2 regions of the Paenibacillus glucanolyticus genome follow, and region 2 is predicted to be linked to the other one. Evidence: riboswitches for the same ligand, from Rfam matches in the RefSeq annotation. Region 2 holds a riboswitch; the other holds the start of a gene.

Region 1 (3,417 bases), 420 kb from region 2:
AGCTGGGCGATACGTTTCTTAAGCCGGTATTGCAGCGCGTGTATGGACAATCTCCGAATGGTGATGAGGCTGGCGGAACGGAGCGGCTGTATGAGCGGCTTCGCCTGATGCGGATTCGCTTTCGCCGGGAAGAGCCCGGGAAGGCAAAAGTCGGTTAATAGGCATTAACGAAATCAGGACGGAATCTCCTATGAGCAAGGAGGTCCGTCCTAATTATATGAATCCTATATATCATATCCAGTCTTTTTTGCGGAACAAATAGAACATGAGAGCGCCGGCAAATACCATGATGCCGATAACAACATAATACGAATATTTCCAATGAAGTTCAGGCATATAGTCAAAGTTCATACCATAAATGCCCGTAATCAGCGTTAGTGGAATGAAGATGGTTGTAATGGCCGTGAACACACGCATAATTTCATTCGCCCGATTGGCGATACTGGATTGGTAAGCCTCGCGAAGGTTACCCATGAGATCCCGATAGGTCTCAAACGTTTCTGAAATTTTAACGGCATTCTCATAGATGTCACTGAAATATTTCTGCAGTTGGTCATCGATTAGCCGGAGATCCTTTTTGTTCAAGGTGTTGATAACTTCCTTCTGAGGTCCAAGGACTTTTTTCAGCCACAGAATTTCACTGCGCAGGCCGATGATTTCACTGAGATGAGATTTCTTGGTATGCATGAGAATGTCTTCCTCCAGCTTCTCGATCCGTGCTTCAATGCGGTCCCCGACAGAGAAATAATTGTCTGTGACGAGGTCGATCAGCAGATAGAGGAAACGGTCAGGCGTGCTAACCTCATCCTCCCAAAGAAGCGGCTTCACCGAACGGAGTTCATGAATCTTCTGCTTGGTTACCGTAATAATAAAATGTCTGCCCAGGAAAACGTTTAATGCCCGAAGAAAAATTTCCTCGTCGTCAAACCGGATGCTGTTCACGACGATAAAATAATGGTTCTCATATATTTCGATTTTGGGACGCTGTTCCTCTTCACTGAGACAGTCCTCAACTGCAAGATCATGCAGGGAGAAGAGGGGCTGCAGCTCGGCTAAATCATCCACGTCTGCATCCAGCCAGTAGAAGCCGCTGGCCGGAGCTGTCAGCGTCATTTCGATGTCTTCAACAGGGGTAAATACACCCGAATCGACCAACCGGATTTTCATCTGATATCACTCCTTTGTCAATTACAAGCTGCTTGGTTAAGCAGTAAAGGCACAGGATATCAGCTAACCGGCGTACAGGCATAATCTAAGGAAGGGATGAATACGATAAAAGCGCATGAAAAATAACGCTGCCCTCTGCCGGTAAGCTGATCTTAATCCTATGCGGTTGTGCGTCTTGTGCATCCACTTTCTGGCTCGGGTCACCGTCCATCTTCCATGTCACCTCTTTCATACTCGGTTTCAAACAGCACTTGTCTAGTATAACGCCGGGTGTGGGACCTTTCAAGTTGAAATCCGGCGTATGCAAGACCCTAGTACAGGGTATGGGAGCCCACGGTGAAGTGTGACGGATTAAACGAAAAGGTTCTTGACGAACAATTGCGGATGATTTAAAGTAAATATCAATTACGAACCATGTTTGAAGACAATTGAATAAAGCGAAATCTTATCAAGAGCAGGTGGAGGGACTAGCCCTATGAAACCCGGCAACCGGCGGCAACATCGCACGGTGCTAATTCTTGCAGGAGATACGACGATTCTTATGAGCCGCGTATAGCCTGACAGATGAGAGAGGCGCATTGTGATACGTATATGATGACCTTTCTCTACTTGAGAAAGGTCATTCTTGCGTTTATACAGTCTAACGCTCTTTCTCACAGCTTAAATGGATGTATCATTTCACAATTTGAAGGAGTGAGCCCTTATGCCAATTAAAATTCCGGATGCCTTGCCGGCAAAGGAAGTTCTGGCTGGAGAAAACATTTTTGTAATGGATGAAAGCCATGCCTTTCACCAGGATATCCGCCCATTGCGGATAGCTATTCTGAATTTGATGCCTACCAAGGAAACCACGGAGACGCAATTGCTACGATTGATCGGTAACTCCCCTCTTCAGGTGGACGTTGTGCTTCTTCATCCCAGCTCCCACGTTTCGAAGAACACGTCGGCAGAGCATCTTGAATCCTTTTACAAAACCTTTGAGGAAGTGAAGAACCGCCGTTTTGACGGCATGATCATTACAGGAGCCCCGGTGGAGCAGTTGGAATTTGAAGAAGTAAATTACTGGAATGAGCTCACCGAGATTTTTGAATGGAGCAAGACGCATGTGACTTCCACGCTGCACATCTGCTGGGCGTCTCAGGCAGGGCTTTATTATCATTACGGTGTGCCCAAGTACAGCCTGGAGGAAAAATGCTTTGGCGTATTCCCTCATACGATTAATGAGGCGTGTACCAAGCTTCTTCGCGGCTTTGACGAATTGTTCTTTGTTCCGCACTCCCGTCATACGGAATTTCGGCGCGAGGACATTACAGGGATTGACGATCTGGTCATCCTGTCTGAGTCGGAGGAAGCAGGAATCTACTTGGTTTCAAGCCGGGACGGAAAACAGATTTTTGCCACAGGACATTCCGAGTATGATGCAGACTCTCTGAAGTGGGAATATGACCGCGATGCTGCCAAAGGATTGGACATTGCCCTGCCGCGCAATTATTACCCGAATGATGATCCAACCAGAACGCCTCCATCCATATGGCGTGCGCATGCAAATTTATTATTTACTAATTGGCTCAATTACTATGTATATCAAGAAACGCCATACGATATTGGTCCGCAAATATAGCAGCGTACAGGAGGAGAGTAAGTGATGGAGAAGAAACCATTAAGTATAGAGAGCCGGCTGGCACAGATCGGATCGGTGCAGGAGCCGGTGACAGGTGCAGTTACATTTCCGATATATCAAGCGACGGCCTACCGTCATCCGAAATTAGGGCAGAGCACGGGTTTTGATTATGCCCGCACGAAAAATCCCACCCGATCGGTATTGGAGGATGCCTGCGCAGAGCTGGAATCCGGTGATGCCGGATTTGCATGCAGCTCAGGCATGGCTGCGCTGCAGACGATATTTTCCCTTTTCGGTCAGGGGGATCATCTGATTGTTTCGCTGGATCTGTATGGAGGAACGTACCGGCTGTTAGAGCGGATTATGTCCAAGTTCGGCGTAACGGCGACCTATGTGGATACGAATGACATGGATGCACTGGAGCGGTCCAGGCAGTCAAACACGAAGGCTGTGTTTATCGAGACACCGACCAATCCGCTTATGATGATTACGGATATCGAAGCTGTCTGTACATGGGCAAGACATCATCAGCTCATCAGCATCGTGGATAATACACTGTTAACTCCATACTTCCAAAGACCGATTGAGCTTGGGGCAGATATCGTCATACATAGTGCCACCAAGTATTT
Region 2 (3,417 bases):
TCCATACTGTGGGGGTTGTCTGGTCGTTTCGGGGGCATCCTATGAGAACGATCCCGGACTGGCCCAGCAAGTGATGGGGTATTTAAAAGCACGGGATACCGCATGGCCGTTGGTGATTGTGGTTGATGATGCCGAAGCGGCAGCGGCCACACAAACCTCATTCCTGTGGACGGTTTTCACCCGCTTCAATCCGGCAACGGATATTCATGCGGCAGCTGATATCCAGCATCATCATCTATCCTATAAACTTCCGCTGGTTATTGATCACGAATGAAACCGGGATATCCGGAGGAGCTGTCCCCGCGAGAAGATATCGTGCAGACGGTGGATGCTCGCTGGAGCGATTATTTTGGCAAATAGCAATTCATGAAAGAAGGTTAATCTGACGACGCGAGGGGGTACCGCCATGCTGCGAATGTTACTCGGGGAACAGCCCCGACACAACAATGGCTTGCTTGAGGAGGCCATCGAATCGATGGTCAAGACAACCCGGCTGCTGCAAAAGGAAATGGAGAAACATCAGGATCCAACGCATGATTTTCGCAAGCTTGAGATTTGGACCCGCGGATTGATTGTATCCCTTGATGAGCTGGAGCAGAGCTGGAATGCGGCCAAGCATTTCAGTCAGTCGGTTAAATCGGGTTATATCGATGATATGTCAATTCAGGAGCAGGGCGAGTATCAAAGGTATGTGTATTTTTACAAAAACGGATTTATTCGCGTATTCTCCATCCTTGACAAGCTGGGTACGGTGCTTAATGAGCTGTATGATCTCCACACCTCGAAGGTTAAGGCTCATTTCTCCTACTTTACGGCACTGCGGCAGTTCAAGTTTCTAAAGGCACACGGTGAGCTGGCGTCAGAGCTTGAGGCGATCAAGGAACGCTATAAAATACCGCTGAACACACTTCGGAAACGCCGCAACGCTGAGATCCACTATATGAATTCAGAGATGCAGGATGATCTGTGGCAGCGCCATCAGGGACTGTCGGATAAAATCGAGCTGGAGGATATCGACCAGCACCTCGAGGATCTTAAGCAGGGTGTAGATATGGTATGCCGAAGCTTGGCTGCCTCGTATCGATATACTAATCGGATCTGGGCGGAAAAAGGAGTGCGGGTTTAGGCACAAAATCGCCATGAAATTCCTTTTGACAAAAACCTGAAAAGAATCTATACTAACTATTGCATTCATTAAATGTTATTAAATCAGATCAAATTAATTGGAAAAATTTCATATCGATGTTTTCTTATCGAGAGAGGCGGAGGGACAGGCCCGATGAAGCCCGGCAACCGGCTCCAGCGTATATCGCGTAACGCGATGACGGATGGAGTGACATGGTGCTAATTCCTTCAAAGCTGCAGGATCATCCTATGGCTTTGACAGATGAGAAAAGGCGTTGACTTTTACGTAAAGAGAGCCCTTTTTGATTCTACAAAAAGAGGCTCTTTTATTTTGGGTAAATAGATATGAGGCTATGGAAAAAGGAGGATTATCGGATTGATTGAGCTCAAGCAATTGACGAAGCAGTACGGAAAAGCCCGAACGCTAACCACAGCCTTGTCCGAATTGGATTTGTCGATTGAAAAAGGAGAAATCTTCGGTGTGATCGGACACTCCGGCGCAGGTAAAAGTACATTGATCCGTTGTATCAATTTGTTGGAACGTCCCACCTCCGGCGAGGTGTGGGTTAACGGTAAGAATTTGACACTGCTCGGCAAGAAGCAGCTTCAAGCAGAGCGTCGCAAAATCGGGATGATCTTTCAGCACTTTAACCTGCTGTCATCCGCAACGGTTTACGATAATATTGCCTTTCCGCTGCGGCTGATCAAGACGCCGAAGGCTGAGATGGAACGCAAAGTATCCGAGCTGTTGGCCTTGGTTGGCTTGGAGGCTCACCGGGACAAGTATCCGTCCCAGCTGTCAGGAGGACAAAAGCAGAGGGTCGGCATAGCCAGAGCGTTGGCAAGCGATCCGGAGGTTCTGCTGTGTGATGAGGCCACTTCAGCGCTGGATCCGCAGACCACGGATTCGATCCTGCGCCTGCTGCTGGATATTAATAAGAAATTTCATCTCACGATTGTGTTGATCACCCATGAGATGCATGTCATCCAGAGCATATGTGATCGGGTGGCCGTTATTCATCAGGGCGGCATTGTGGAGCAGGGGCCGGTAACGGAAGTGTTCCTGAAACCTAAACATGAGGTGACGCAGGAATTCATCCGTCAAGAATTGGACAGCGGAGAAGCGCTCCGGCTGGCCATGCAGGGTCAGGCGAACAGCTCTTCCCAAGCGGTGCAAATTACGTTCCTGGGATCGAAAACGTACGATTCCATTCTATCCCATACCGTTCATGAGACAGGCGTGAATTTTGCGATTCTGCAGGGCACGATCTCCACGATCAAGGAAACACCGTATGGCCAGCTCATCGTACGCTTCGAAGGGGAAGAAAGAGCCATCGAAGAGACGATTCGGAAGCTGCTTCAACAAGGATTAGACGTGGAGGTGATTCATTAATGTTCGAGCTCGATTTTACCCAGATCGACTGGAAAGAAATCGGTACGGCAACATTGGATACCCTGCGAATGCTGGGGGCTTCGGCTTTGTTCAGCTTCATTATCGGGCTGCCGGTTGGCGTGCTGCTGTATATGGCTGCAAGATCCACATCGGGCTTGGTGCGCTTCGGATATTCGATCCTGTCGTTCATTGTGAACATCCTGCGTTCGGTTCCGTTCATCATCCTGATCGTTGCGATGATCCCGATTACGAAGTCGCTTGTGGGTGTATCGTACGGCGTCCTGGGAACCATTCCGCCGCTCGTTGTGGGGGCAGCACCGTTCTTCGCCAGACTGGTGGAGACGGCCCTGAATGAAGTGGACAAAGGTGTCATTGAAGCCGCTCATGCGATGGGCTCCTCGACAAGCCAAATCGTGTGGAGGGTGCTTCTTCCCGAGGCTCGTCCGGGTTTGCTGGCGGGCATGACCATCACGATTGTGACCCTGGTATCCTATACGGCGATGTCGGGTCAGGTCGGCGGCGGCGGTTTAGGGGATTTGGCCATCAAGTACGGCTATTACCGTTATGAGACGGAGATCATGATTCTGGCCGTTGTGTTAATGATTGTGCTGGTGCAGCTGCTGCAAATGGCAGGGGACCGCCTGGTACGGCATTTTACAAGAAAATAACGGGATTGGTAAAGCATCAAGGCAGACATTATATAGATAATACATTTTCGGAGGGAGAGTTTAAGAATGAAAAAATGGACATTGGCACTCATCAGTTTGACTTTGGTTACGGTGCTGGCTGCATGCGGCAGCAAGCCTGCGGATAACGCTTCGGAGCCAGGGGGAACAACGGGAGGCAGCGGTCAAGAGACCGTAACCTTGAAAGTAGGAGCTTCGCCTGCACCACATGCG

What was found. A riboswitch is a leader RNA that binds a small molecule or an ion and turns the genes downstream of it on or off. The one in region 2 is predicted to bind S-adenosylmethionine.
Region 1: linked by a shared signal. The riboswitch ahead of metA (homoserine O-succinyltransferase) and the one ahead of WDY75_RS05200 (methionine ABC transporter ATP-binding protein) in region 2 are both predicted to bind S-adenosylmethionine.

Annotation. Positions count from the first base shown of each region.
Region 1 covers NZ_CP147845.1:1,513,735-1,517,151, forward strand. The annotation lists gene WDY75_RS07355 (HRDC domain-containing protein) at 1-158, shown strand, start outside; gene corA (magnesium/cobalt transporter CorA) at 232-1,167, opposite strand; SAM riboswitch class I at 1,610-1,738, shown strand; gene metA (homoserine O-succinyltransferase) at 1,871-2,788, shown strand; gene WDY75_RS07370 (PLP-dependent transferase) at 2,813-3,417, shown strand, end outside.
Region 2 covers NZ_CP147845.1:1,091,016-1,094,432, forward strand. The annotation lists partial or broken gene WDY75_RS05190 (UbiD family decarboxylase domain-containing protein) at 1-360, shown strand, start outside; gene WDY75_RS05195 (Cthe_2314 family HEPN domain-containing protein) at 407-1,126, shown strand; SAM riboswitch class I at 1,248-1,394, shown strand; gene WDY75_RS05200 (methionine ABC transporter ATP-binding protein) at 1,502-2,518, shown strand; gene WDY75_RS05205 (methionine ABC transporter permease) at 2,518-3,186, shown strand; gene WDY75_RS05210 (MetQ/NlpA family ABC transporter substrate-binding protein) at 3,253-3,417, shown strand, end outside.